2 regions of the Erwinia billingiae Eb661 genome follow, and region 2 is predicted to be linked to the other one. Evidence: predicted binding sites of a transcription regulator. Region 2 holds the regulator's gene; the other holds the start of a gene.
What was found. The regulator PurR, encoded in region 2, represses purine synthesis genes. The targets are predictions, from matches to a motif close to CANGCAAACGTTTGCNTG.
Positions count from the first base shown of each region.

Region 1: a site for PurR is predicted at 10,994-11,011, ahead of carA (glutamine-hydrolyzing carbamoyl-phosphate synthase small subunit). Genes of this name have one in related genera too.

Region 1 covers NC_014306.1:810,276-825,095, reverse strand. The annotation lists gene EBC_RS05065 (LysE family translocator) at 1-3, shown strand, start outside; gene EBC_RS05060 (ABC transporter ATP-binding protein) at 61-1,143, opposite strand; gene EBC_RS05055 (carbohydrate ABC transporter permease) at 1,149-1,976, opposite strand; gene EBC_RS05050 (carbohydrate ABC transporter permease) at 1,987-2,910, opposite strand; gene EBC_RS05045 (ABC transporter substrate-binding protein) at 2,956-4,239, opposite strand; gene EBC_RS05040 (aminotransferase class I/II-fold pyridoxal phosphate-dependent enzyme) at 4,278-5,441, opposite strand; gene EBC_RS05035 (FadR/GntR family transcriptional regulator) at 5,431-6,141, opposite strand; gene carB (carbamoyl-phosphate synthase large subunit) at 6,387-9,611, opposite strand; gene carA (glutamine-hydrolyzing carbamoyl-phosphate synthase small subunit) at 9,626-10,771, opposite strand; gene dapB (4-hydroxy-tetrahydrodipicolinate reductase) at 11,239-12,060, opposite strand; gene ispH (4-hydroxy-3-methylbut-2-enyl diphosphate reductase) at 12,272-13,225, opposite strand; gene fkpB (FKBP-type peptidyl-prolyl cis-trans isomerase) at 13,206-13,676, opposite strand; gene lspA (signal peptidase II) at 13,686-14,186, opposite strand; gene ileS (isoleucine--tRNA ligase) at 14,186-14,820, opposite strand, start outside.
Region 2 covers NC_014306.1:2,160,595-2,175,414, reverse strand. The annotation lists gene EBC_RS11440 (TetR/AcrR family transcriptional regulator) at 1-116, shown strand, start outside; gene nemA (alkene reductase) at 160-1,263, shown strand; gene gloA (lactoylglutathione lyase) at 1,435-1,842, shown strand; gene rnt (ribonuclease T) at 1,948-2,595, shown strand; gene EBC_RS11420 (NAD(P)-dependent oxidoreductase) at 2,644-3,489, shown strand; gene EBC_RS11415 (Grx4 family monothiol glutaredoxin) at 3,543-3,881, opposite strand; gene EBC_RS11410 (C40 family peptidase) at 4,254-5,093, shown strand; gene cydH (cytochrome bd-I oxidase subunit CydH) at 5,137-5,226, opposite strand; gene purR (HTH-type transcriptional repressor PurR) at 5,511-6,536, shown strand; gene punR (DNA-binding transcriptional activator PunR) at 6,585-7,496, opposite strand; gene punC (purine nucleoside transporter PunC) at 7,610-8,800, shown strand; gene cfa (cyclopropane fatty acyl phospholipid synthase) at 9,102-10,250, shown strand; gene EBC_RS11380 (riboflavin synthase) at 10,308-10,958, opposite strand; gene EBC_RS11375 (MATE family efflux transporter) at 11,189-12,562, shown strand; tRNA gene EBC_RS11370 (tRNA-Val) at 12,713-12,789, shown strand; tRNA gene EBC_RS11365 (tRNA-Val) at 12,794-12,870, shown strand; tRNA gene EBC_RS11360 (tRNA-Val) at 12,879-12,955, shown strand; gene pykF (pyruvate kinase PykF) at 13,336-14,748, shown strand.

The DNA of each region.
Region 1 (14,820 bases), 1.4 Mb from region 2:
TGATCGCGCGAACCGGCCTGCCGCGCTTAACGCCGGCGGCAGGCCGGTCAAACTGACCGGCTACGGCAACCGCTGCTGGCTGTCGGCATCGAACAGCTGTATCCGTTCCAGATCAAACTTCACCCCTCTGACATCCCCCGCCGCACAGCCCGACCGCTGGGTGCAGTAAATCATCATCGGTTCTCCGGCCAGCGTGCCATGAATTAACTCAGATAAGCCGGTAGGCTCAATCAACGACACGGTCAACGGCATCGCTCCTTGATCCGCCAGATCGCACAGCAGGATATTTTCCGGGCGGATACCATAAATCACCGATTTGCCATGGCTGAGCGGCGTGGCCCGCTCCAGTAACGGCAGGGAAAGTTCGGCGCTGACCTGCAGGCTGAGGCCAAGATCATGCCGTTGGATGTTGCCGCTGATAAAGTTCATTGGCGGCGAACCGATAAAGCTGGCGACGAACTTATTGGCGGGCGTGTCGTACAGCTCTAACGGCGTACCCACCTGCTGAATAACCCCGTGGTTAAGCACCACGATGCGGTCGGCCAGCGTCATCGCTTCCACCTGATCATGGGTCACGTAGACGATAGTGTTATTCATCTGCTGATGGAGTTTTTTAATCTCCACGCGCATCTGCCCACGCAGCTGTGCGTCGAGGTTAGATAAGGGTTCATCAAACAGAAACACTTTGGGCTGGCGGACAATCGCCCTTCCCATCGCCACACGCTGGCGCTGGCCGCCGGAAAGTTCTTTCGGGCGACGATCCAACAAGGCGGTCAGGCTTAAAATCTCGGCCGCCCGTTTTACCGCCGCCTCAATTTCGGCTTTGGGCCGTTTCTGCACCTCCAGGCTGAACCCCATATTGCGCGCGACCGTTAGATGCGGATAGAGCGCGTAACTCTGGAACACCATCGAGATATCACGATCTTTCGGCGCAACCTGATTCATCAACCGGTTGCCAATGCGAATATCTCCGCTGCTGGCCAGTTCGAGCCCGGCGATGGTCCTTAACAACGTCGATTTGCCGCAGCCTGACGGACCCACCAGCACCACGAATTCGCCGTCAGCAATGGTCAGATTGATGTCACGCAGCACTTCGACGTTGCCGTAGCGCTTTTCAATTTGCGAAAGAGAGATTTGAGCCATGATGATTATCCTTTTACCGCACCCGCCGTCAGCCCCTGAATGAGGTAACGCTGAATGAACGCGAAAAACAGACAGGCAGGGATCAGCGCCAGCACTGCGGCTGCCATCATATCTCCCCATGAAACGGCGAATTTCGAGACAAAACTCAGTAGTCCGACCGGAAAGGTCATCACCGAGTTTTTATTGATCAGCATCAGCGAGAACAGCAGCTCGCTCCATGCGGCGGTAAAGACGAACCCTAACGTGGCCGCCATACCCGGTAAGGTCAGCGGTGCCAGCACTTTGACTAACGCCTGAAAACGCGTACAGCCTTCCAGCATCGCCGATTCTTCCAGGTCTTTGGGAATGGCGTCGAAAAAGGACTGCATCAGGAAGGTGGCAAAAGGGACGTTAAACGCGGTGTAAATCAGGATCAGCCCCAGCAGATTATTGGTCAATCCTAACGGCGCCATCACCTTGTAAATCGGGGCGAGGATCATCACCAGCGGGAACATCTGGGTGAACAGCAACAGGGCAGCAATCACCGTTTTTCCTTTGAAGGAGAAGCGGGAAAAGGCATAGCCTGCCAGCGCGGAAATCACCGTCGCCAGTGCCGCGGTGGAAAACGAGACGATCAGGCTATTGCTGAAGAAGGTTGGAAAGTCGCTCTCAACAAATACCCGTCTGAAATGCTCGAAGGTGAAGGCGCTCGGCCACATTTTCACCCCTTCGCTGTAGAGCAGCTTGTCAGGCGTCACCGAAATTTTGATCACCCAGTACAGCGGAAACAAGGCAAACAGCAGGTAAGCCAGAATGCCCACCCGGTGACCCATCAGACGTAATAGCTGGCGCATTATGCTCTCCTTATTTCAGCATCTGATGACGGATCCGCAGCAGCACCAGGGCATAGCAGGTCATCAGGATCAGCAGGAATACCGCCATCGCGGAGGCATAGCCAAAGTCCAGCTTGCGATAGGCCGTGGTGAAGATATAGCTCGACAGAATCGAGGTCGATCCGGCAGGCCCGCCATCGGTCATCACCACGATCAGGTCAGCAAAGTTAGCAATCCAGATGGTCCGGAGCATCACGGTAATGGCGATCATTGGCGCCAGAAAAGGCAGCGTCACCCGCCTGAACTGCTGCCAGCTGCTGGCACCATCCATTGAGGCCGCTTCATACAGATCTTTCGGGATCGACTGCAATGCCGCTAACAGGGTGATGGCGAAAAAGGGAATGCCAAACCAGACGTTGGCGATCACCGGCCCATACAGCGCCAGTTGCGGATCGGAGAGAATGTTGTACGGTTCGCTGATCAAATGCAGGGCCGTCATCCAGTGCGGCAAAATGCCGATCACCGGGTTCAGCAACCATGACCAGGTTAATCCGGACAGAAACGCCGGAACTGCCCAGGGGAGAAACACCAGCGCCTGCACCCAGCGCCGCAGCGGAAACTCCCGGTTAAGCAACAACGCCAGCCCGAGCCCGAGGAAAAACTGCAGTCCCAATGACGTCAGCGTCCAGTTTGCGGTGTGCCCGAGCGCCTTAAAGAAACGGCGGTCATCAAACATTTCGCGGAAGTTATCCAGTCCCACCCAGCCGCTGTCCAGCGGATTAAGTAGCTGGATATTCTGGAAGGCGTACGAGATGCCGATCATCATCGGCACGAAGATAAACAGGCCAATCAGGATCAGCGTTGGGCTCATATACAGCCAGGGCTCTGCCAGCATCCGCAGCCGGTGGAAGCGCGGCGGTCTGGCAGTTTCAACCATTCTGACGTCCAGCATCATAATTCCGTCTCCATTGCCGCCCCCGTCACGACGGGGGCGCGTGGGTTACTGGGTAGCCATCCAGGCTTTTTGCTCTTTGGTCAGGTATTTGGCCCAATCCTCCACCATCGAGGTCGTGTCGTTTTCCCCTAACAACGTTTCCTGGGTACTCTCTTTCACCGTGACCGAGTTGAAATAGCCCCAGCCTTTCAGATGGGTAGGCATGGTCAGGGGAACGTATTTCGGGTCGTTAAGCTCGGTGAACCAGCCCGCAAACTGGGGTGAATGGTAGAACGGATCGTTCTCGGCCCCTTTGTAGATTGGCAAGGTGCCGACAAACTTCGACCAGGTGAGGTTATTGGCTTCACTGCTAAGGAACTGGATCAGCTGCCAGGCGTCATCCGGGTGTTTGGCCTGCTTGAAGATCGACCAGCCGGTGTAGCCAATCGTCGGATAGGCTTTGCCTGATGGCCCAACCGGCATTGGCGCCACGCCAAAGTCATCCGGATTCATGCTGTTTTTGATGGCGATCAGGGCATCGGGATCCTGGTCCAGCATTGCGCATTTTCCGGAGTAGAAGCCGGAGACAATTTCATTGAAGCCCCAGTTGACGCTGTCCTTCGGTGCACCACCCTGCTTGTACATATCGACCAGCAGCTGCGCGCCTTTGATCGCCCCTGGCTGAGTCAGCGTGCTGTTCCCGTCTTTATCAAAGAAAGCCGGTGAGCCGTTCATGGTGGTCATAAACATCATCCAGGCATTGGTGCCACCTACGCCGCCGCGCATGCAGTACCCGCTGATGCCATTGCCCAGCGCGCTGATCTTTTTGGCATCCGCCACAAACTCATCCATGGTTTTTGGTGGGCCACTCAGGCCTGCCTGCTGGAAAAGTTTCTTATTCCAGAACATGGCGCGCAGATAGAAACCGTAGGGAACCATATTGGCTTTGCCGTCCGACGCCCGCGCCATATCCAGCGTTTTGTCGGTCAGGTTGGCAGTGTTTGGCCACGCCTTCAGCTTAGGTTCCAGATCCACCAGCATATTGTTGCTGGCATACAGCCCTTGCCAGGTGTCCGGCATTTCAACCACATCCGGCACCTGCCCGCTTTGCATCATGGTGCCCAGTTTTTCAAATGCCTGCCCCCAGGGAAGGGAGATCACTTCGATTTCCGTCTCCGGGTGCTGGGTTTTATATTCGCTCAGCATTTTCTGCAGCATCGCCGTGCGGGCCGGGCTGGTGATCACTTCCACCAGCGTCAGTTTGGTGGCGGCCACTGTGCTGTAGGCACTGCACATTCCCAGGGTAATCAGGACGCTGTTAAGTAACAAAGAGCGTAAAGGCTGTCGCATTTTCATGACCTCTTGTTAATGGAGTGCGGGCAATCAGGTTACTGGCGTGCGGCGGCAATCGCCTGCTGCAGGTCGTTCCACAAATCTGCGGTGTCTTCCAGACCGATGGAGACGCGGATTACGCGTGGTGAGACGCCAAAATCCACGGCGGAGTTAAATTCACCGGCCTGATTCAGCACCGAAATGGCGGGCATCACCAGACTTTCAAATCCTCCCCAGCTCACGCCCATATGGAACAGCTGCAACGCATTACAGAAGGTCGGAATATCGACCGACTGATCCAGCTCAAAAGAGAACAGCCCGCTGTAGCCGCTGAGGGTGGAAAAGGCGGCTTTGTGCAGGCCCGGATGGTTTACCGCGAGGATCTGCGGATGGTCCTGAAGTTGAGAAGCCAGCTGCAGCGCACTTTCATGGTGCTGCCGCATGCGTAACGGCAAGGTCCGCAGGCCACGGATCAGCAGCCAGGCTTCATTAGCCGACAGCTTGCCGCCAAGGAACGGGCTGATATAACGCGAGATGGCGCTGATGCGTTCGGCATTGGCGATAACCAGTCCAGCCACCACATCGCTGTGGCCACCAATGTATTTCGAGGCGGAATGCACCACCATATCGATGCCCAGCGCCAGCGGCTTCTGGAACAGCGGCGAGGCCCAGCTGTTATCAATCAGGGTGATCACCTTGTGCTCTTTCGCCAGCGCGGCAATCTTCTGCAGATCCTGTTCGCTCATCACCCAACTGCTTGGGCTTTCGAGATACAGCAACTTCGCACCCGGCAGCGCGGCGGCAATCGCCTCAAGCGAGTCGCCATCGACAAACTCACTGCTGATGTTAAAGCGGGTGCAGAACCCTTTCAGGAAACGGTAGGTATCCGGATAGACGTGATTGATGCAAACCACCTTATCGCCGGGCTGGACCACGCTCAGAATGGCATTGCTGATCGCCGCCATCCCGCTGCCAAAAGCCAGGCAGGCTTCCCCACCCTCCAGTTCGGCCATTTTGTCCTGCAGAACTTTGACCGTCGGGTTATCGACCCGTGAATACAACGGCTGATCGCTGTCGCCACGAAAGCGGGCAATCATGCTGTCGTAATCACTGAAGCTGAACAAAGAGGATTGATAGACGGGTGGGGAAACCGCGCCTTTGTCATGACGTTGATCGTGGGTCAGTCGGGTTTGTTCACTAAAGGGCTTTTCAGGCTGCATTAATCACTTCCTTCATATCACGCTCGGTTATATCGAGAATTAAATGGCTGATGCGGCGTGCTTCTTCCGCATTACGGTCGGCAATGGCTTCATACAAGGTGCGATGCAGGGAAAACGAATCGCTAAACAGGGCCTGTTCAGGTGGTGATTCAAAAAAGGCATGCAGCGTGTCGTAAAGACCCACCACCATCCGCAGTAACAGCGGATTGTGTGCCGCGTGGTAAATGCTGGCGTGAAATGCCCAGTCTTCTGCCCCAGCAGAACCGACTGCCAGATGGACTCTTTCCATCTCTTCCAGCCGGATCTCAATGTCACGAAGATCGTCATCGGAAGCACGGACCGCCGCCAGCGCGCAGGATTCGCTCTCAATAATCCGGCGCACTTCCAGCGCATGGAGCATGTTGCTGGAGTCGTTTTTGAAACGCAGCGACAGGAAACTGTCATCACTGGTGACTTCAGCATGGAGAAAGGTGCCACTGCCTTTACGGCGAACGATGATGCCCAGCGCTTCCCACCGTTTAAGGGCTTCACGCACGGTGTTACGGCTGACGCCGAGCTTTTCTGCAAGCACGCGTTCCGGCGGTAAACGCTCGCCGATTTGGGTGCCGCTTTGGGCGACGTAACGGGTCAACGCGTCCAGTACCAGCACATCACTGTGCTGCACCGCAATCGGGCCGAGATTACCGATCGATGCTGACATGGCTTCCCCTGAATAATTGGTCCAACAACTCTACCTTTTTTACTTAAAGCAAATTGGGTGCCAATAAATCAAGCTACTGATTTGCTGGGATAATCGCCTGAAGATAATAAAAAGCTCTGATTAAAAAAGGTGCAAGTGGTTAACCGGTTGCACAACAATCGGCCAGCCAGGCGGGTTTGGATCGGGGGAATTTCAGGCAAAAAAAATCCCCGCCGAAGCGGGGATGGGTATTCGCTGACAGAGACTTAGCCCTGGATCTGCGCGTGCATTTCCTGCACCGAGATAACCTGCGCGGTGGGATCTGCGCTCAGTGAGTTTGCCGTAGCAAACGCACCGTTCAGCGTGGTGTCGTAGTGCACCTTGTACTGCAGCGCGCTGCGGCGGATCAGTTTGGAATCCTCAATCGCCTGGCGTCCTGCCGTGGTGTTTACGATGTAAGCGTACTCACCGTTTTTCAGACGATCCTGGATATGAGGACGGCCTTCATGCACCTTGTTGACCAGACGGATGTTGATCCCTGCTTCACCCAGCACCACTGCGGTACCGTGAGTTGCGTCCAGTTCGAAGCCCAGTGACTGCAGCTTGGCAGCCAGCGCAACGATGCGCTTCTTGTCGCCATCACGCACGGACAATAAGGCACGACCGGTTTTCTTCATATTGCTCGCCGCGCCCAGCATCGCTTTCGAGAACGCTTCTGCGAAGGTTTTGCCAACACCCATGACTTCACCGGTGGAACGCATTTCAGGGCCGAGGATGGGGTCAACGCCCTGGAACTTGTTAAACGGCAGCACCACTTCTTTCACCGAGTAGTAAGGCGGAATGACTTCTTCCGTAATGCCCTGCTCTGCCAGCGTTTTGCCTGCCATTACGCGTGCCGCCACTTTCGCCAGCGGCACACCGGTTGCCTTGGAAACAAACGGTACGGTACGGGCAGCACGTGGGTTCACCTCAATCAGGTAAACTTCGTTGTCTTTCACCGCAAACTGCACGTTCATCAGGCCACGTACGCAGAGTTCGAAGGCCAGCTTCTCAACCTGCTGACGCATCACGTCCTGGATCTCTTTGCTCAGCGTGTAGGCTGGCAGAGAACACGCGGAGTCACCGGAATGCACGCCCGCCTGCTCGATATGCTCCATGATGCCGCCAATCAGCACGCGCTCACCGTCGCAAATCGCATCCACATCCACTTCTACCGCGTCGTCAAGGAAGCGGTCCAGCAGCACCGGCGCATCGTTAGAGACGGCAACCGCATTCTGGAAGTAGCGCTTCAGGTCGATGTCGTCATACACGATTTCCATCGCACGACCGCCCAGCACGTAAGAAGGACGCACAACCAGCGGATAGCCAATCACCGCCGCTTTCTCTACCGCCTGCTCAATCGCAGTCACGGTGGAGTTTGCCGGCTGCTTCAGGCCCAGGCGTTCAACCGCCTGCTGGAAACGCTCGCGGTCTTCTGCACGGTCGATAGCATCCGGGCTGGTACCGATAATCGGCACGCCAGCGGCTTCCAGCTCACGCGCCAGTTTCAGTGGCGTCTGGCCACCGTACTGCACGATCACGCCTTTCGGCTTCTCGATACGCACGATTTCCAGCACGTCTTCCAGCGTTACCGGCTCGAAGTACAGACGGTCGGAGGTGTCGTAGTCGGTGGAGACGGTTTCAGGGTTACAGTTGACCATAATGGTCTCGTAACCGTCTTCACGCAGCGCCAGTGATGCATGGACGCAGCAGTAGTCGAACTCAATGCCCTGGCCGATACGGTTTGGACCGCCGCCCAGCACCATGATTTTCTCACGGTCGCTGTTAGGGTTGGATTCGCACTCTTCTTCATAGGTGGAGTACATGTAAGCGGTATCGGTAGAGAATTCCGCCGCACAGGTATCGACACGCTTATATACCGGGTGCAGATTGTACTGCTCACGCAGCTTACGCACTTCAGCTTCAGACACACCCGCCAGCGCAGACAGACGCGCATCGGCAAAGCCTTTACGCTTCAGGGTACGCAGGAAGTCCGCCGTCAGGCCATTAACGCCTTCGCGGGCAACCTGGCCTTCCAGCTGAACCAGCTCTTCAATCTGAACCAGGAACCAGCGGTCAACGTTGGTCAGGCTGAAGATCTCTTCCACGTTCATGCCCGCACGGAACGCATCCGCGATGTACCAGATACGGTCAGAACCGGCGTCTTTCAGCTCGTGACGGATAACCGTCATTGCTTCCGCATCGTTCAGGTCAACTTTCGGGTCAAAGCCATGTGCGCCAACTTCGAGGCCGCGCAGCGCTTTCTGCATGGATTCCTGCAGGGTGCGGCCAATCGCCATCACTTCACCCACCGACTTCATCTGCGTGGTCAGGCGGTCATTCGCGCCGGCAAATTTCTCGAAGTTGAAGCGAGGGATTTTGGTCACTACGTAGTCGATAGACGGTTCGAACGATGCCGGGGTCAGGCCACCGGTGATGTCGTTCATCAGCTCATCAAGCGTGTAACCTACCGCCAGTTTGGCCGCGATTTTAGCAATCGGGAAACCGGTGGCTTTCGACGCCAGCGCAGAAGAGCGCGACACGCGTGGGTTCATTTCGATGATGATCAGACGGCCATTCGCCGGGTTAACGGAGAACTGCACGTTAGAGCCACCGGTTTCCACGCCGATTTCACGCAGTACCGCCATCGAGGCGTTACGCATGATTTGATATTCTTTGTCGGTCAGGGTCTGGGCTGGCGCCACGGTGATGGAGTCACCGGTGTGGATGCCCATTGCATCGAAGTTTTCAATCGAGCAGACGATGATGCAGTTGTCGTTTTTATCACGCACCACTTCCATCTCGTACTCTTTCCAGCCAATCAGCGACTCATCAATCAGCAGCTCGTTGGTGGGGGAAAGATCCAGACCGCGTTCGCAAATCTCTTCAAACTCTTCACGGTTATAGGCAATACCGCCACCTGAGCCGCCCATGGTAAAGGAAGGACGGATGATGCACGGGAAGCCAACGTCTGCGGCAACCGCATAGGCTTCTTCCATGTTGTGTGCGAAGCCTGAACGCGCGGTATCCAGACCGATGCTCTTCATCGCTTTATCAAAGCGCTGACGGTCTTCTGCCTTGTCGATGGCATCGGCGGTAGCACCAATCATCGCCACGCCGAACTCTTCCAGCACGCCCTGGCGTTCCAGTTCCAGCGCACAGTTCAGTGCGGTCTGGCCGCCCATGGTTGGCAGAACCGCATCCGGACGCTCTTTTTCGATAATCTTGCGCACAACTTCCCAGTGGATCGGCTCGATATAGGTCGCATCGGCCATTTCCGGGTCAGTCATGATGGTTGCCGGGTTGGAGTTAACCAGAATCACGCGGTAACCCTCTTCGCGCAGGGCTTTACAGGCCTGTGCACCAGAGTAGTCAAATTCGCAGGCCTGGCCGATTACGATCGGGCCAGCGCCAAGGATCAGGATACTTTTTATGTCGGTACGTTTTGGCATTTTCTCGCTCCTGATTATTTAGCGGTTGAACGGTAGGCTTCGATCAGTTCGATAAAGTGATCGAACAGCGGCGCGGCATCGTGCGGGCCCGGGCTGGCTTCCGGGTGACCCTGGAAGCTGAACGCTGCTTTATCAGTGCGGTGAATGCCCTGTACCGTCTGGTCAAATAGCGAGGTGTGCGTCACTCGCAGGTTTGCCGGTAAGTTGGTTTCGTCTACGGCGAAGCCGTGGTTCTGTGCGGTGATCATCACGGTGTTGTTATCCAGGTCTTTCACCGGATGGTTGCCGCCGTGGTGGCCCAGCTTCATCTTGACGGTTTTTGCCCCGCTGGCCAGCGCCAGTAACTGGTGGCCAAGACAGATGCCGAAGACCGGCACGTCAGTTTCCAGGAAGGCTTTGATTGCCGCAATCGCGTAATCACACGGTTCCGGGTCCCCAGGTCCGTTAGAAAGGAAGATGCCATCCGGGTTCATCTTCAGCACCTCTTCTGCTGGCGTTTGCGCCGGCACAATCGTCAGGCGACAGCCACGGTCAACCAGCATGCGCAGGATGTTGCGCTTCACGCCGTAGTCATAGGCCACGACATGGAAAGGCAGGTCGGCCTCTTGCTTCGCGTCCGGCAATCCGTCCAGCGTCCAGCTGCCTTGCAGCCAGCTGTAGCTCTCACTGGTGGTCACTTCTTTCGCCAGATCCATTCCTTTCAGGCCCGGGAAGGCTTTCGCCTGCTGCAGAGCCAGCTGCGCATCAGGTGCGTCGCTGGCGATGATGCAGCCGTTCTGCGCCCCTTTTTCGCGCAGCAGACGGGTCAGCTTACGCGTATCGATATCGGCAATAGCGACAATGTTGTGACGCGTCAGATACTCAGACAGCCCTTCTTCATTACGGAAGTTGCTGGCAATCAGCGGCAGGTCACGAATGACGAGGCCCTGAGCATGTACCTGAGAGGATTCTTCGTCAGCGGAATTGGTGCCGACATTGCCGATATGGGGATAAGTAAGAGTAACGATCTGGCGGGAATAGGAAGGATCAGTGAGGATTTCTTGATAACCGGTCATTGAAGTGTTGAAAACAACTTCCCCCACTGCCGATCCTGTTGCCCCGATGGCCCGACCGTGGAATTGGGTTCCGTCTTCGAGAACCAATAGCGCTGACTTAATCAAAACATCCTCCTGAGAATAAACAGTCACATTATTTGCATATTAATTCATAACAGAGCCATAAATCAATGCAAAAACCGCCTGAATTCTCGATTTTTGGCAAATTGCGCGCATTCTAATGATCGCTCACTCTGTTGTCTACCCCGCAGCTCACTTTTTCTTAGTCTTTTACTCAACTGGAGAGGAAATCGGAGGATTTACCCTGAAAAGGACAGATATCCAGTCCATAAAACCGGTTGCCTGACGGGATGTGCATAGGAAAAGGGAAAACGGCGTTAAAAAGTGGACCAAATGGTCAAAATTAACAATTTTTGCGGAATAAATTGAGGATAAAAACACATAATAGCCATTATGGCTTTAAAATTAACTCAAGACAGGATTATTAAAAAATAAAAAGGGCAATAAAATTATTGCCCTGTCCAATCAGAACCTTATGATTGAAATAACCACATCACGATGGTGCACAACACTTATAAATCATCTAAATTCAACACGCTTCGCATATCATAAAGACCTGCTTTACGCGTGCTTAACCAGTCTGCTGCACGAACTGCGCCTTTCGCGAAGGTCATGCGGCTTGAAGCCTTGTGGGTAATCTCTACGCGCTCACCGATATCTGCAAACATCGCGGTGTGTTCGCCAACGATATCGCCGGCACGAACGGTGGCAAAACCGATAGTTTGCGCCTTACGTTCACCGGTATGGCCTTCGCGGGCATACACGGCGTGCTCATTTAAATCCCAGTCCATTGCATCAGCAATCGCTTCGCCCATCGCCAGCGCGGTCCCGGATGGCGCATCCACTTTATGACGGTGGTGAGCCTCAACGATTTCGATATCGGCATAGTCGCCCATCACTTTGGCGGCTTTTTCCAGCAGTTTCAGCACCAGGTTCACACCCACGCTAAAGTTCGCTGCGAACACAATAGCAATCTCATGTGACGCTTGTTTGATCGCCGCTTTGGCCGAATCATCCAGCCCGGTGGTACCGATCACCATCGCTTTCTGGTGCTGACGGCAAAAATCCAGATACGCCAGCGTGCCTTCAGGACGGGTAAAGTCTATCAGCACGTCGAAGTCGTTCACCACGGCGTCCAGGTTGTCGCTAATCCTGACGCCCGTCGTGCCGGTTCCGGCCAGCTCGCCGGCATCAACGCCGACCAGTGAAGAGCCTTCCCGCACCAAAGCTGCGCCTAAGCACACGCCGTCCGCCTCCTGTGCTGCCTGAATTAACTGACGCCCCATGCGTCCTGCGGCGCCAACAATGGCAAGGCGGATTTGTGCATTGTTCATAATGAATCCCTGTATAAAGTCTGTGCATGCAAAGCGTTGACAGGTTAACCATGCGGTAACCTCTGCGCCACAATAAAAACACCATGATTAGAATTTTATGCCAGACGCGACGGATTATCAGTAAAACAAATTTTGTCTGGCTTTGATCGGCGGGTATAGCAGGCGGTTCAGCGAAGTAAAAACTTCCGCAGCAGGGCGCTGCGGAAGGCGTTTAGTCGACCTCGCGGACGTCGACGCGGAGTTCTTTCGGCACTTCGAAAACAATGTTCTCTTCACGGCCGATCAGCTCGATAGCGGTTTCGCCACCGAACTCGCGCAGACGCTGGATCACTTCCTGCACCAGAATGTCTGGTGCGGAGGCACCGGCAGTGACGCCAACGCAGCTCACGCCTTTGATCCACTCTTCCTGGATGTCATCGGCGGAGTCGATCAGTCGCGCAAGTTTCCCTGCACGCTGCGCCAGCTCGGCCAGACGGTTGGAGTTGGAGGAGTTGCGTGAACCCACCACCAGCACCACGTCGGCGTCTTTTGCCAGCGTGCGCACGGCTTCCTGACGGTTGGTAGTGGCATAGCAGATGTCATCTTTGCGCGGGCCGACAATCTTCGGAAAACGGGCACGCAGCGCATCAATCACTTCGTAGGTATCATCCACCGACAGCGTGGTCTGGGTCATAAAGCACAGGTTGTTTTCATCCTTAACCTGCAACTTATAGACATCCTCGGGCGCTTCAACCAGATACATGCCGCCTTTCGGGCTGCTGTACTGACCCATCGTCCCTTCCACTTCCGGGTGGCCGGCGTGACCAATCAGGATCGCTTCAGTGCCTCTGCGGCTGGCTCGCGCCACTTCCATATGCACTTTGGTCACCAGCGGACAGGTGGCATCAAACAGCATGGTCAGATCGCGTGCTTTAGCTTCCGCCCTGACCGCCTGAGAAACACCGTGCGCCGAGAAGATCAGGATTGAACCGTCCGGCACTTCCCCGATATCTTCAATAAAGATCGCACCGCGCTCGCGCAGGCTGTTGACGACATAGCGGTTATGCACCACTTCATGACGCACGTAGATTGGCGCGCCGTACATTTCCAGCGCGCGCTCCACAATGCTGATGGCGCGATCGACGCCGGCACAAAAGCCGCGGGGATTAGCCAACAGGATTTGCATTTGTCGCCTCCAGTACCGGATCGATCTCCAGCACTTCAACCTCAAAGTGGATAGTCTGCCCGGCCAGCGGATGGTTGAAATCAACGGTGATCGAATCACCGGAAATCTCGCGGATCACGCCGGGCATTTCGTTGCCATCCATGCCGCTGAACAGCATGATGGCGCCGATTTCAGGCTCGCCTGCCTGGGTAAAATCCCGGCGGGAGAAATACTGAATCAAATCCGGGCTGCTCTGGCCAAAAGCATCATCCGCCGTCAGCGAGAAGGATTTCTTCTCGCCCACGGTTAGACCCAGCAAATGCGACTCCAACCCTTCTGACAGGCTGCCGTCGCCCAGGCTGAACAGCGCGGGTTTGCCGTTATTGCGCGTGGATTCCGCCGTGGAGCCGTCTTCCAGCTTCAAGGTGAAATGCACCAGCACTGCGCTCTCGCGCTGTACAGAATCAGTCATGCCCTGCCCTTAATTTTTTGCCGGTTTGCCGGACGGGCTGAGAAAGCCCTCCAGCACGATCAGTGCGGCACCAATACAGATGGCACAGTCGGCGATATTGAACGTGGCAAAGTGCCAGTCGCCGACGTAGAAGTCGATAAAGTCGACGACAAAACCATGATACGCGCGGTCAAACAGGTTACCTAACGCGCCGCCAATAATCAGCGCGTAAGCAATATTGTTGAGCTTATTGCTGGCGGCAGTGCGGTACATCATCACCAGCAATGCCACCACAATCGCCACCGCGATGCCGGCAAAGAACCAGCGCTGCCAGCCGCCCTTATCGGCGAGGAAGCTGAACGCCGCCCCGTAGTTATGCGCATAGAAGAAGTTGAAAAATGGCATCACTGACATCGACTCATGCAACATCAGCGTGTTCATAATCCACTGCTTGCTGGCGAAGTCGATGGCAATCACCACCAGAACCAGCCAGACCCAGCGTAAACCGGTCGAGAAGATAGGTTTACTCATCAGGCAAACTTACGCTGTTCGCCAGCGCCCGCAATGTTGGTGGCACAGCGTCCGCACACGTCCGGATGCTCAGCACTCTGACCAATGTCAGTAGTGTAATGCCAGCAGCGTGGGCATTTCTCGCCTTCTGCTTTATGCAGGGCAATTTTCAGACCTTTCACCAGCTCGCTCTGCTGCGCTTCTTCGGTTGCCAGCGCATAGTCAGCCACCTGGGCACCCGAGGTCAGCAGCACAAAGCGCAGCTCGTCACCCAGGCTAACCAGCTTCTTGGCCAGGTCGGCATCGGCGTACAGCGTTACCGTCGCTTCCAGCGATCCGCCAACGCGCTTATCAGCACGCGCCTGCTCGATCACTTTGTTCACTTCGCCGCGCACTTTCAGCAGCTCAGCCCAGTAGCTGTCGTTCATCGATTCGTTATCCGCCAGACCAAACAGGCCGTCGAACCACTCACCGGTGAAGACATACTTCTCGCGCTTGCCTGGCAGTTCGCCCCAGATTTCATCTGCGGTGAAGGACATGATCGGCGCCATCCAGCGGACCAGTGCTTCCGCGATGTAATACAGCGCCGTCTGGCAGCTACGACGCGCCAGGCCATCGGCTTTCGCGGTGTACTGACGGTCTTTGATGATATCCA
Region 2 (14,820 bases):
AGAATCTTTATATGCTGTGGCTGGGTGCCAGTCTGCAAAGTAAAATCTCCCGTGACAGTTCGCCGCTGGTGAATGCGTGGCAAGAGATGACGCGGATGCTGCCAGAACCACATTAAAAAAAACACCATGACTAGTCGACCGGTCTACCAGGAGTAAGTAATGGAATTGAAGAAGCTGTTTACCCCGTTAAAATTGGGTGCGATCACCGTTCCGAACCGCGTATTTATGGCGCCACTGACTCGCCTGCGTAGCATGGAACCGGGTGATGTCCCAACGCCGTTGATGGGCGAATACTATCGCCAACGCGCCAGTTCCGGACTGATCATCTCTGAAGCAACCCAAATATCTGCCCAGGCCAAAGGCTATGCAGGTGCGCCTGGTCTGCACTCTTCCGAACAGATTGCTGCCTGGAAAGCGATTAACGCCGGGATCCACCAGGATGGCGGTCACAGCGCAGTACAGCTGTGGCACACCGGCCGTATTTCGCATACCAGCGTGCAGCCAGAAGGCAAAGCGCCGATCTCCTCTTCGGCTATCAATGCAGAAACCCGCACCTCGTTGCGTGATGAGCAAGGTCAGGCTATCCGTGAAGCGACGTCCACACCGCGTGCACTTGAGCTGGATGAGATTGCGGGCGTCGTCGCTGATTTCCGCAAGGCGGTGGAGAATGCCCGTGAAGCCGATTTCGATCTGGTTGAACTGCACTCTGCACACGGTTACTTAATCCACCAGTTCCTGTCCCCGGCCTCCAACCAGCGTAACGATATCTATGGCGGCAGCGTTGAAAACCGCACCCGCTTTGCGCTGGAAGTGGTTGATGCCGCGATCGCAGGCTGGAGCGCGGATCGTATTGGTATCCGTATTTCTCCGCTGGGCCCATTCAACGGCCTGGACAACGGTGAAGATCAGGAAGCTGCAGCGCTGTATTACATCGCTGAACTGGCTAAACGTAACCTGGCCTATCTGCATATCTCCGAGCCCGACTGGGCCGGTGGCAAGCCTTACAGCGAAGCCTTCCGTAAAGCGATTCGCGCGGTGTATCCCGGCGTAATTGTTGGTGCAGGTGCCTACACGGCGGATAAAGCCGAAGAGCTGATCGAAAAAGGATTGATTGATGCCGCTGCCTTTGGCCGCGTGTACATCGCTAATCCGGATCTGGTTGAGCGTCTGCGTGAAAATGCCCCGCTGAACGATCCTCGCCCTGAGCTGTTCTACGGCGGCGGCGCGGAAGGTTATACCGACTACCCAACCCTCGCGGGCTGATACCCGATTACGTGATAAACAGGCTGCGCTGAGCGCGGCCTTTTCTTTTATCACCGCAAGTTGATGAATTTCCCGGCAGACAGAGCCTTCTGATTACCCTGCGGGCAAATCGTCGCTATACTTATTTTTTCCCCGTTATCGGATGATGACGTTTTACACCAAGAGGATGTTATGCGCTTACTTCACACCATGCTTCGCGTTGGCGATCTGCAGCGTTCCGTTGATTTTTATACCAAAGTGCTGGGTATGCGCCTGCTGCGTACCAGTGAAAACACCGAATATAAATACACTCTGGCGTTTGTGGGTTACACCGATGAGAGCGAAGGCGCTGTTATCGAACTGACTTACAACTGGGGCGTAGACAGCTACAACCTGGGCGACGCTTACGGCCACGTCGCGCTGGGCGTTGATGATGTTGCAGCGACCTGCGATCGTATTCGCAATGATGGCGGTAACGTCACCCGTGAAGCTGGCCCGGTTAAAGGCGGCACCACCATTATCGCCTTTGTAGAAGATCCGGACGGCTACAAAATTGAACTGATTGAGAACAAGCACGCTGGCCACGGCCTGGGTGATTAATGTTCCGGGGTGCCATAATGGCACCCTTCTTCCCCCTTCCCCTGCTGCATCTCGTGGTGAAATTTGCCATAATGCGCGCTGCATTTTTTCGCCAATGAGATCCTGATGTCTGAATCGAACGAACTGAACGCCCTCAGCAGCCGTTTTCGCGGTTTTTATCCGGTAGTAATTGATGTGGAAACCGCCGGTTTTGATGCGAAGACCAACGCATTACTGGAAATAGCCGCCGTCACCCTGAAAATGGATGAGAATGGCTGGCTGGAGAAGGACGAAACGCTCCATTTCCACGTTGAGCCGTTTGAAGGTTCCATTCTGCAACCTGAAGCATTGGCTTTTAACGGTATCGATCCGTCGAATCCGCTGCGCGGTGCGGTCAGTGAATATGATGCCCTGCATGCCATTTTTAAACTGGTGCGCAAAGGGATCAAGGATCACGGCTGCAATCGCGCCATTATGGTGGCCCACAATGCCACCTTCGACCTTAATTTCACCAATGCCGCTGCTGACCGTGCAGGGTTAAAGCGCAACCCGTTCCACCCCTTCGTGACCTTCGATACGGCGGCACTGAGCGGACTGGTGCTGGGACAAACCGTGTTGGCCAAGGCCTGCGCCGCTGCGGGAATGGCCTTTGACAGCAGCCAGGCACACTCCGCGCTGTACGATACCGTGCAGACTGCCGACCTGTTCTGTGAACTGGTAAACCGCTGGAAACGCCTCGGTGGCTGGCCGCTGCCGATCGCAGAAGAAAGCTAGCCTGCTAACTTTCAGCCATACTCTGCTGACCTAATGTGGAGATGCTGAATGAAAACAATTGCTGTCGTTGCGCCCGGTGCCATGGGATCTGCCATTGCCGGGCTCCTCACCCACCATCATCTTGAAGTGCTGACCTTAATCGAAGGTCGTTCCCGGGCAACAGCTGAACGCGCTAAACAGGCTGGCATGAAACCGGTCAGTGCGGAGGCGTTGATGCGTGCTGATGTCATCCTCTCTATCGTACCTCCCGCCTCAGCGGTGACGCTGGCGGAGTTTCTGGCTCCGCTGTTGAGTGCTGCCCAGACCAAACCCCTTTATGTCGACTGCAATGCCATCGGTGAAGATACCTTGAAACGGGTTGCCGCAACGATTGCGCCTACCGGCGCGGGGTTTGTCGATGGCGCGATTATCGGTCTGCCGCCGGCGTCCCCTGAAGATGAAAGTCCGCAATTTTGGTTTGCGGGCGATCGGGCTGACTCTCTGGCGGAACTGGAGAGGTTCGGATTGCGGGTCAAAATCATGCAGGCGCAGACTGGCGCGGCGTCGGCGTTAAAAATGTCCTACGCCGGGATCAATAAAGGCATCACCTTGCTGTCTGCGCTGATGTTGATTAACGCCAGTCGGGTGGGCGCTGCCGGAGCACTGCTTGAGGAAATGGAGGCGAGCCAGCCGGCACTGCTGGCGCGTTTGCGCAAGGCTATTCCGGATATGTACAGCAAGGCCTGGCGCTGGGCGCCAGAAATGGAAGAGATTGCGACGTTAAATGCCCGCGAATTGCCCGGCGAGCCGCTTTTTCACGCCCTTGCCACCTTCTGCCGTCAGATGGCTGAGGATCAGCAACAAGGCGGAGATTTCACCGATCTGCTTAACGCTTTTCTGCAGCAGCAAAAATAAGCATAAAAAAAGGCAGGCGCTCATCACGCCTGCCTTTTTTGCTGCTGACGGGCTTATTCCGCGGCGTCAGAAGGGTATTTTTGCGCGGTATCTTTAATCAGCTGCTGCAGTTCACCCTGCTGGTACATCTGAATAATGATGTCGCAACCGCCGACCAGTTCACCGTCAATCCACAGTTGTGGGAAGGTTGGCCAGTTGGCGTATTTAGGCAGCTCAGCACGAATTTCTGGGTTCAGCAGAATATCGACGTAGGCAAAACGCTCGCCACAGGCTGAAAGTGCCTGAACGGCCTGGGCAGAGAAGCCACAGCTTGGCAGTTTTGGTGAGCCTTTCATGTACAGCAGAATCGGGTTTTCTGCTATCTGGCGCTCAATTTTTTCAATAGTACTCATAAATGGCTTCCTTAATCGGATACTTCGTGTCTATTTATTGTAGCGACTCTGCGGGCCCGATGAAAACGACATTTTTTAACAGTTGGGCACGCCCTCAGAGCCGCCAGCGTGCAGGCGATAGCGTTAAAATAACATTTTCCTATTGCTTTCGCTGGATTAATGCATGAGAAAAGCACAGGTTTTGCGCAGATAAACAGCTGATTTGGCTAATTTTTACAGTTTTTACTTGCTCTGTATCATTGAAACAAAAAAGACCTTACCTTTTGTTAATGAGTTAGATTAGAATTGCAAAATGACGCTGCTGAAAGGCAGAACTCCCTGTTTCTGGCAAGCTGTGGCCTCTGGTCGTAGCACAAACTGTTAATGGTAACGATGCGTTTACTTATCACGCTCTTCATGCTGGCCTTTGCCCAGCTGTTTTTCAATATGGCGCACGCATCGCCACATGCCCCTATTAATGCAAATCATCATAAGGCAGATAGCGGCACGCCTGCCCGAGAGGATGAGCGACGTAAACGCCGACCGGTTAAAGCCAACAGCACCAAAAAAGTTAAAGAATCCACCAGCAAAAAATCTCGCTTAACCTCAGTACAAAAGTTGAAGCTTAAAAAGAAACCTTCGCTGCAAACCGCCTCTGTTCAGACTGCCCCGTTGCACTCCAGCAAATACAAAAAGAAAACCACCTTAAACGCCGGAAATAAACGCTATGGCCGCCATCGTGGCAAGGTTGTCGATACTGCTGAAGAGCTGACGTCAGACTCTGTTTCTGCGCCATTAAAGTTAAGTAAAGCTCACCGCGCCCGCTATCAAAAAGCCCGTGAAACCGCGATGACCAAACTGATGGGCCAGCTGGGTAAACCTTACCAATGGGGCGGAACGTCGCCTAAAACCGGCTTCGATTGCAGCGGCCTGGTGTGGTATGCCTACAAGGATTTAGTGAAGTTTAAAATCCCGCGCACGGCGAATGAGATGTATCACCTGCATGATGCGGCTTCGATAAAGCGTGATGAGCTGGAGAAAGGCGATTTAGTCTTCTTCCGCATTAACGGGCGCGAGACGGCAGATCATGTTGGCGTGTATCTGGGTGGTGGGAAGTTTATTCAGTCGCCACGTACTGGCAAGGATATTCAGGTCAGCGCTCTGGCAGATGATTACTGGCAGCGCCACTATATTGGTGCCCGCCGGATGATGACGCCAAAAACCATTCGATAGCGGAAATACTCAGAGCCGATCGTCAGACCGGCCCTGTTTGCACTTAATGCATAATCGCGGTGAAGCTAAACGCCATAATCATCAACAGTGCGCAAACCGTGGTCAGTAAAGAGAACTTCAGATCGGTATCCATTTTTAATCCTAAATAGCCCTACAGTTTATGATGCCATCAATTTTCCCATACTTGACGGTAAAAATCTCGTTTTCTCTGCCAAGCCTTGTTAGAATTCTTTTTTTGTTGCGCAACGGCCCGCACCTTAAGGTGTTTAGCGGTCTTTAATCAGCGCTTTTTCCTTCCTGACGACTCCGGACAGCAACTAAAAAACGACTTCAGACGTCAGGTTTTCGATCTCACCAGGCAAACGATTAACAACAGGCTTATCAAACGGTTAAGATAGGCGCAGGAGTAGTTATTTCATGGCAACAATTAAAGATGTGGCAAAGCAAGCCGGGGTGTCCACCACCACCGTCTCCCACGTCATCAACAAGACCCGTTTCGTTGCAGAAGAAACGCGGGAAGCCGTGTGGGCCGCCATTAAGGCGCTCCACTATTCACCCAGCGCGGTTGCCCGTAGTCTGAAGGTGAATCACACCAAAACCATCGGGCTGCTGGCTACTTCGAGCGAGGCGCCCTATTTCGCCGAAATTATTGAAGCCATTGAAAACCGCTGTTTTGCCAAAGGCTACACGCTGATCCTCGGTAACGCCCACAATGATCTTGCCAAGCAGCAGGCCTATCTGTCGATGATGGCGCAGAAACGCGTGGATGGCCTGCTGGTGATGTGTTCCGAATACCCTGACGAGTTGATCACCATGCTGGAAGATAACCGCAATATTCCGATGGTGGTGATGGACTGGGGCAAATCGCGCGGTGACTTTACCGATACGGTAGAAGACAACGCCTTTGAAGGCGGTTATCTGGCTGGCCGTTATCTGATCGACCGTGGGCATCGAGATATTGGTGTCATCCCGGGTCAGATGGAGCGCAACACCGGCGGTGGCCGTCTTGCCGGATTTATGAAAGCATTGTCTGAAGCGGGGATTACCTTGCGTGACGAGTGGCTGGTTCAGGGCAATTTCGAACCTGAATCAGGTCACCAGGCGATGCAGCAAATCCTCTCGCAGAAGCAGCGTCCAACGGCGGTGTTCTGCGGTGGCGATGTGATGGCGATGGGCGCAATTTGTGCGGCTGATGAGATGGGCCTGCGCGTTCCGCAGGATATATCGGTAATCGGGTACGATAACGTACGCAACGCCCGTTACTTCACACCGGCCCTGACCACGGTTCACCAGCCAAAAGAACAGCTGGGCGAAACCGCCTTCGATATGCTGTTAGATCGTATCACCAGCAAGCGTGAAGAACCGCAGACGATTGAAGTACATCCTACGTTGATCGAACGCCGTTCGGTTGCCGATGGTCCCTTCCTGGATTACCGCCGCTAGTCCCGCTCAGTGCTGAGGGCGAATTCTCCCTCAGCACACCCAATTGGCTCAGGGCTCTTCCTTCAGCCATTCACTGTTCAGCGTGTCACTGTCACCCAGATAATCCAGCAACCAGCTCAGCGCCGGTGAAGCCTGCTGCTCAGACCAGCTCACGCAGCACGGACTGTCCGGAAATCCGCCTTCCAGCGTCAATTCATGCAAAGCGCCTTTTTGCAGCAGCGGTTGCGCCAGATGGCCCGGTACCATCCCCACGCATAAGCCCGCCAGCAGGCAGTCAAATGCGCTTTCCCAGTCTGGCACCACCAGCCGCCGCTGATTATCCAGCGTCCATGTGGTGCGTTTCGGCAAGGCTCTTGAGGTATCTTCCAGCACCAGTGAAGGCCATTCGCCAATGGCCTCTTCACTGGTTTCTGCGTGCTGACGTGCCAGCGGATGATCCGCGGCAACCACACAGCGCCAGTTGAGCGCGCCCATATTGCGGAAGGCGAAGCGGCCACCTACCGGGATAGCCTGTGTCGCGCCGATGGCCACATCCACCCGCCCGTCGGCCAACGCATCCCAGACGCCGTTAAAAACTTCTGCTGACAGATGCAGTTCCATATCCGGAAAGTGCCGATAAAAGTCGACTACCAGCTGTCGGGTTCGCTGAGATTTAACGATGCGATCGACGGCGATATTAATTTGCCCTCGCCAGCCGTTAGCGACCTGCTGGCACTGCCGTCGGGTGGCGAGCATTTTTTTGATGACACTGCGGCCCTCCTGGATAAATACTCGTCCCGCATCGGTCAGCACCACATCACGGTGGCGACGCTCAAACAACGGCACGGCAAGCCATTCTTCCAGCTGCCGCACGGTATAACTGATGGCTGAGGGTACGCGATGGAGCTCTGCGGCGGCAGCGGTAAAACTGCCGCTGCGGGCAACTGCATCAACCACTTCAAGGGAATGTTCTGACCACATAATCTGCCTGCAATATTTTTGAACGCAACCTGCAAATATTACCGTTTCACAAGCTGTATGGCACGCGATTACACTCTGCGGCGTTTCGTTCATCACAAATAAAGAGCAAAAGAATGCCTTCGAAAGGATTTATTGTTTACCTGGCGCTGTTAAGCGTGGCAGGTTTCCTCGCTACCGATATGTACCTGCCTGCCTTTGGTGCCATGCAACAAGACCTGCAAACCGATGCCGGGATCATCAGCGCCAGCCTCAGCCTGTTCCTGGCGGGTTTTGCCATCGCCCAGCTGTTTTGGGGTCCGTTGTCGGATCGTATTGGCCGTAAGCCTGTGCTGTTGATGGGTCTGAGTCTGTTCGCCGTCAGTTGTGGCGCGATGTGGTGGGTAGATTCTGCTGCGGCCCTGCTGGCGTTGCGCTTTGTGCAAGCGGTGGGGATTTGTGCTGCTGCAGTCAGCTGGCAGGCACTGGTCGTCGACCGCTATTCCGCCAGCCAGGCAAATCGCGTATTCGCCTCCATCATGCCGTTAGTGGCACTCTCGCCTGCGCTCGCGCCGTTACTGGGCGCCTGGTTACTCAACCATTTCAGCTGGCGCGCCATTTTTGTCGCGCTGTTGCTGGTCGCAGTGGTGCTGCTGATTTCCACCTTGTTCCTCGCCCCAACGGTGAAGAAGCCGGTGGTGGATGGCGTGAAGAAAATGGGCTTTTTCAGCCTGTTAAAATCGCCGGTTTACAGTGGTAACGTGCTGATTTATGCCGCCTGTTCAGCCAGCTTCTTCGCCTGGCTGACCGGTTCGCCCTTCATTCTCGGCGATCTTGGCATGTCTCCCGGTGACATTGGGCTGAGCTACGTGCCTCAGACGCTGGCCTTTTTGATTGGCGGATTCGGCTGCCGAACGTTGCTGAAACACACTGAAGGCCGCTCCCTGCTGCCCTGGTTACTGGCAATCTATTCACTCAGCATTGTGGCTTTTTTTATCGCCGCGCAGATTGAAGATCCGTCTATGGTGGCGTTATTGCTGCCGTTCTGCGGTATGGCGTTAGCAAACGGTGCGATTTATCCGATTGTCGTGTCGAATGCCCTCTTACCTTTCCCGCAATCGAGTGGTAAAGCCGCTGCCCTGCAGAACACGCTGCAACTGGGTTTGTGCTGCATCGCCAGTCTGATTGTTTCCACATTTATCAGCACTTCGCTGTTCACCACCTCGCTGGTGATGATCTCGACTGTTGTTCTGGCAGGAATCGGCTATATTTTACAACGGGCGAAGGCGGAAAAGCTCGCTCTGGCGGACGCGCACAGCGGTCGCTAACAGCTTGATTCCAATTGGTTAGCACCCTAACAATAAACAATTGAATATTGCCTGGCGTGAGCATATACTCATTTCAGGCAACACAAAATAACAAGTTCGTCGCAATTTTTTGAGTCCTGACAGGGTGGTCAAGGTGTTATCTCGCGCGGCATTCGTTGCGCAACTCTGCAGGCACTATTCTTAACAATCCTCTGTAACGCCGGATATCAGGCGTACGGTTTATCCGTGCGTGTTCTCAAATCCTGTAGAAATTGTCTATTCTATTTCTCAGGTTTCAATCACACAGGGTGATGGAGAAGCTATGAGTTCATCGTGTATAGAAGAAGTGAGCCTGGTCGAGGATCATTGGTATCGAATCGTCCAGGAAATGCTACGCAATGCAGATATTGAGGTCAACGGCACACGCCCCTGGGATATCCAGATTAAAAATCCGGAGTTCTTCAAGCGCGTGATGCAAGAGGGCTCACTGGGATTGGGCGAAAGTTATATGGATGGCTGGTGGGAATGCGAAAATCTGGATATGTTTTTCCATCGCGTTCTGGTCGCCAAACTCGATCAACAACTCCCCCACCACTTTAAAGATACGCTCAGAATAGCTGCCGCCAGATTAACCAATCTGCAATCACGAAAACGCGCCTGGATTGTCGGTAAAGAGCATTACGATCTGGGTAACGATCTGTTCTCACTGATGCTTGATGATCATATGCAATATTCCTGTGGCTACTGGAAAGAAGCGCAAACGCTGGAAGAAGCACAGAATGCTAAATTAAAAATGATCTGCGATAAACTGCAATTAGCACCAGGCATGTCACTGCTGGATATTGGCTGTGGTTGGGGCGGACTGGCTGAATATGCCGCCAGAAATTACGGTGTCAGCGTATTTGGCGTCACTATCTCTGCTGAACAGCAGAAAATGGCTCAAGAGCGATGTGAAGGGCTGGATGTCACTATTCTGTTGCAAGATTACCGCGATTTAAACCAGCAGTTTGACCGCATATCTTCCGTAGGCATGTTTGAACATGTTGGACCTAAAAACTACGCCACCTATTTTGACGTGGTAAACCGCAATCTGAAACCTGACGGTATTTTCCTGCTTCACACCATCGGTGCCAATAAGACCAATGAACATGTTGATCCCTGGATCAATAAGTACATTTTCCCTAATGGCTGTCTGCCTTCAGTACGCCACATCTCTGAAGCGCACGAGCCGCATTTCGTCATGGAAGACTGGCACAACTTTGGTCAGGACTATGACACCACTCTGATGGCATGGCACGAGCGGTTCCTCGCAGCCTGGCCCCAGCTGGCAGAAAAATACGGTGAGCGTTTTAAACGGATGTTCGTCTATTACCTGAATGCCTGTGCCGGCGCTTTCCGCGCCCGCGATATTCAACTGTGGCAGGTGGTCTTTACCCATGGGGTTGAGGGCGGTTTACGCGTCCCGCATTAAGATCGCGCAAAAAAAAAGCTGACAGGATGAATTGTCAGCCTTTTTTTATTTTAAAGGTTACTCATTAAGCTCTGAGGCTGCCGCAGCAAGCAGAGCCGCTTCGCGTTGAGCCAGTACCCGTTCAACGGTTTCGACAATCGCCTGGGTATGAGGATCAATTTCAATATTCACCCGATCGCCCAGACGTTTCGCGCCCAGCGTGGTTCTCGCCAGCGTTTCAGGAATAAGGTGGACGCAGAATTTAGTTTTGCTCACTTCACCCACCGTCAGACTAATCCCATCAATGCCAATAAAGCCTTTATGGAGGATATATTTCATCTGCTGAGCGTCCAGTGGCTTGAACCAGATTTCGCGATTATTCTCAGAGGTAATTATTTTGCTGATTTCTGCGGTGGTCATAATGTGCCCGGACATCAAATGACCGCCAATTTCATCGCTAAATTTTGCCGCACGCTCAACGTTAATCGTATCGCCAACGTTAAGGTCGCCAAGATTAGTAATACGCAGTGTCTCTTTAACCAAATCAAAGCTGACGCGATCGCCCTGCACTTCAGTTACCGTCAGGCAGCAGCCATTGTGAGAAACAGATGCGCCCAATTCCAGACCCGGCAACAATTCAGCCGGTAAGCGGACGATATGCGTACGGAAATTAGGTTTCTCTTCAATTGCCAGCACCTCTGCGGTGCCCTGCACAATACCGGTAAACATAGTCATGGCCTCAATAATTGAATTCTTGCACTAGTTTGCCCTGGCTAAGTGAGAAAACCAAATGCAACCGGATGATTTAGCGTGACATGAAGAGCTATTCTTAACGCGAATCATTGGCTATTTCCTCTGCGATCATTACACTGTGCGGCCTGCCCTGCTGATAATTCGCTAAAATAACGTTTTTTGCCTTCGCAGAGCCCCTTCCTCCCGCTAATTCAATAGGTGTATAAGTGCAGAAGTACCTGACAGAGGCGCGTCAATTATTAGCGCTGGCAATCCCGGTGATCCTTGCGCAAGTTGCGCAAACCGCTATGGGTTTTGTTGATACCATTATGGCCGGCGCAGTGAGCGCCACGGATATGGCCGCCGTCGCCGTGGGCACGTCTATCTGGTTGCCTACCATTCTCTTCGGCCATGGTCTGTTACTGTCACTTACGCCTGTTGTTGCTCAATTCAACGGCTCTGGCCGACGCGATCGCGTGGCTTATCAGGTTCGTCAGGCTTACTGGCTGGCCGGCGTGGTGTCTATTGTGATCATGGTGGTGCTGTATAACGCCGGATTTGTTATCCGTTCGATGAAGAATATCGACCCGAAAATGGCCGAGATTGCTGTCGGCTATCTGCATGCGCTGCTCTGGGGTGCGCCGGGCTATCTGTTCTTCCAGGTCATGCGCAATCAGTGCGAAGGGTTGTCTAAAACCAAACCTGGCATGGTGATGGGCTTTATTGGTCTGCTGGTGAATATACCGGTTAACTATATCTTCATTTATGGTCATTTCGGCATGCCGGCGCTCGGCGGCGTGGGATGTGGCGTGGCAACGGCTTCGGTCTACTGGGTGATGTTTATCGCCATGAAGTACTGGGTCAGCCGCGCACGATCGATGCGTGATATCCGCCTGACCGATCGCTTCACCCGTCCCGATCGGGCGGTTCTCTGGCGCCTGTTCAAGCTCGGCCTGCCGGTGGCACTGGCGCTGTTCTTTGAAGTGACGCTGTTTGCCGTGGTTGCCCTGCTGGTTTCCCCAATGGGCATCGTCAAAGTGGCAGGCCATCAGATCGCGCTGAACTTCAGTTCGCTGATGTTCGTGCTGCCGCTTTCGCTGGGTGTGGCGACCACCATCCGGGTTGGATTCCGCCTGGGTCAGGGCTCGACTGAAGCGGCCCGGGTTTCCGCCTGGACTGCGCAGGCGGTTGGCGTGTCGCTGGCCTTGATCACCGCGCTGTTTACCGTCACCTTCCGTGAACATATCGCCCTTCTTTATACCGATAACCCGGAAGTGATCACCCTTGCCGCTCATCTGATGCTGCTGGCGGCGATTTATCAGTTCTCTGACTCTATCCAGGTGATCGGTAGCGGTATTTTGCGCGGCTATAAGGACACCCGGTCGATCTTCTTCATCACCTTTATTGCCTACTGGATACTCGGCCTACCGTGCGGATATGTTCTGGCGATGACCGACTGGGTAGTGCCAGGCATGGGGCCAGCCGGTTTCTGGATCGGTTTTATTATCGGCCTGACCTCTGCGGCAGTGATGATGGTGTGGCGGATGAGACGTCTGCAACAACAACCGGCAGCGGTGATTCTGGCGCGCGCAGCACATTAATTTTTCGGCGATTTTCTGCCGATGATGTTCAAAATTGCTGCGCTTCGCACAGTTGCGCAGCAGTCGCGAAGAAAAAAGCAGATTTCCACTTGCCAGTCGTTGAGGCTGTCGTTAATATTCGTCCCCGCTGTTACCAAGACAGCAATCAGTGCGTTCTTAGCTCAGTTGGTTAGAGCACCACCTTGACATGGTGGGGGTCGGAGGTTCGAGTCCTCTAGAACGCACCACAGTGCGTCCGTAGCTCAGTTGGTTAGAGCACTACCTTGACATGGTAGGGGTCGGTGGTTCGAGTCCACTCGGACGCACCATTAGTTTCGCGTTCTTAGCTCAGTTGGTTAGAGCACTACCTTGACATGGTAGGGGTCGGAGGTTCGAGTCCTCTAGAACGCACCATCTCGCCTTACTCTGCGTTAAATCCTAAAAACACCCGTCTCCTTTTTTGCGCAACAAGCTGATCTATCGCAACCTTTGCCACACTCCCTGCTGCTTTTTAATTGGTTTTCGCCAACTTAACTACTATAATGTGCAACGTTGTTTCACTTGAATGGTTTCAGCGTATGGTTGACCCTATAGCAAAAACGATAGCATGTTGCGCAACGCACTCTTGCGCGCGCGCTGAAACCGCGTCTCAACTTCCCCTGCACGCTTTACCACAGTCACCTATTCTTATTTTGTATCGCAGTTCGCCTTTCAGGCACGAATTCTTAGCCGGCGCTTTCCAGCTCCCGGGATCTCGCTTTTCTCATCCATCACAACTTAATAGATAACTCGTCATGAAAAAGACTAAGATCGTTTGTACTATCGGTCCAAAAACCGAATCCGAAGAAATGTTGACCAACCTGCTTGATGCAGGCATGAACGTAATGCGCCTTAACTTCTCCCACGGCGATTACGAAGAACACGGTAAACGTATCTCAAATCTGCGTGCCGTGATGAGTAAGACCGGACATCAGGCGGCTATCCTTTTGGATACCAAAGGCCCTGAAATCCGCACCATGAAACTGGAAGGCGGCAACGATGCCTCGTTGAAAGCCGGCCAGACCTTTACCTTCACCACTGACCAGTCAGTGATTGGTAATGATTCTCGCGTCGCAGTGACTTATGCAGGCTTTACCGCCGATCTGAAAATCGGTAACACCGTGCTGGTTGATGACGGTCTGATCGGTATGGAAGTGACTGAAGTCACCGAAAACACCGTGGTCTGTAAAGTGCTGAACAACGGTGACCTGGGCGAAAACAAAGGCGTTAACCTGCCGGGCGTTTCTATCCAGCTGCCTGCACTGGCTGAAAAAGACAAACGTGACCTGATCTTTGGTTGCGAGCAAGGCGTGGACTTCGTGGCCGCGTCCTTTATCCGTAAGCGTTCAGACGTGCTGGAAATTCGTGAGCACCTGAAGGCGCACGGCGGCGAGCACATTCAGATCATCTCTAAAATCGAAAACCAGGAAGGCCTGAATAACTTCGACGAGATCCTCGAAGCGTCTGACGGCATCATGGTTGCTCGTGGTGATTTGGGCGTTGAAATCCCGGTTGAAGAAGTGATCTTCGCGCAGAAGATGATGATCAAGAAATGTAACCGCGCTCGCAAAGTGGTGATCACCGCGACACAGATGCTGGATTCAATGATCAAAAACCCACGCCCTACTCGTGCGGAAGCTGGCGACGTGGCGAACGCCATCCTGGATGGGACTGACGCCGTCATGCTGTCTGGTGAAAGTGCCAAGGGTAAGTACCCGCTGGAATCAGTGACCATTATGGCCACTATCTGCGAGCGTACTGACCGCGTGATGAAGAGCCGTATCGACTCTCAGCATGACAACCGCAAAATGCGCATTACCGAAGCGGTATGCCGTGGCGCCGTTGAAACTGCCCAGAACCTGGAAGCGCCAATCATCGTGGTTGCGACCGAAGGCGGTAAATCAGCCAAGTCAGTGCGTAAGTACTTCCCGAACGCCACTATCCTTGCGTTGACCACTAACGAGCAGACGTCTCGTCAGCTGCTGTTGAGCAAAGGTATCATCACTTCTGTGGTGAAAGAGATCGCATCTACTGACGATTTCTACCGTTTAGGTAAAGAAGCCGCGCTGGCTAGCGGCTACGGTGTGAAGGGTGATGTGGTAGTCATGGTTTCTGGTGCGTTAGTACCAAGCGGAACTACCAATACTGCCTCTGTGCACGTGCTGTAATAGAAGATTACGCCTTGTAGATAAAAAGCGCCCCGAGAGGCGCTTTTTTTACAACTTGTGTTAAGGCCTTTC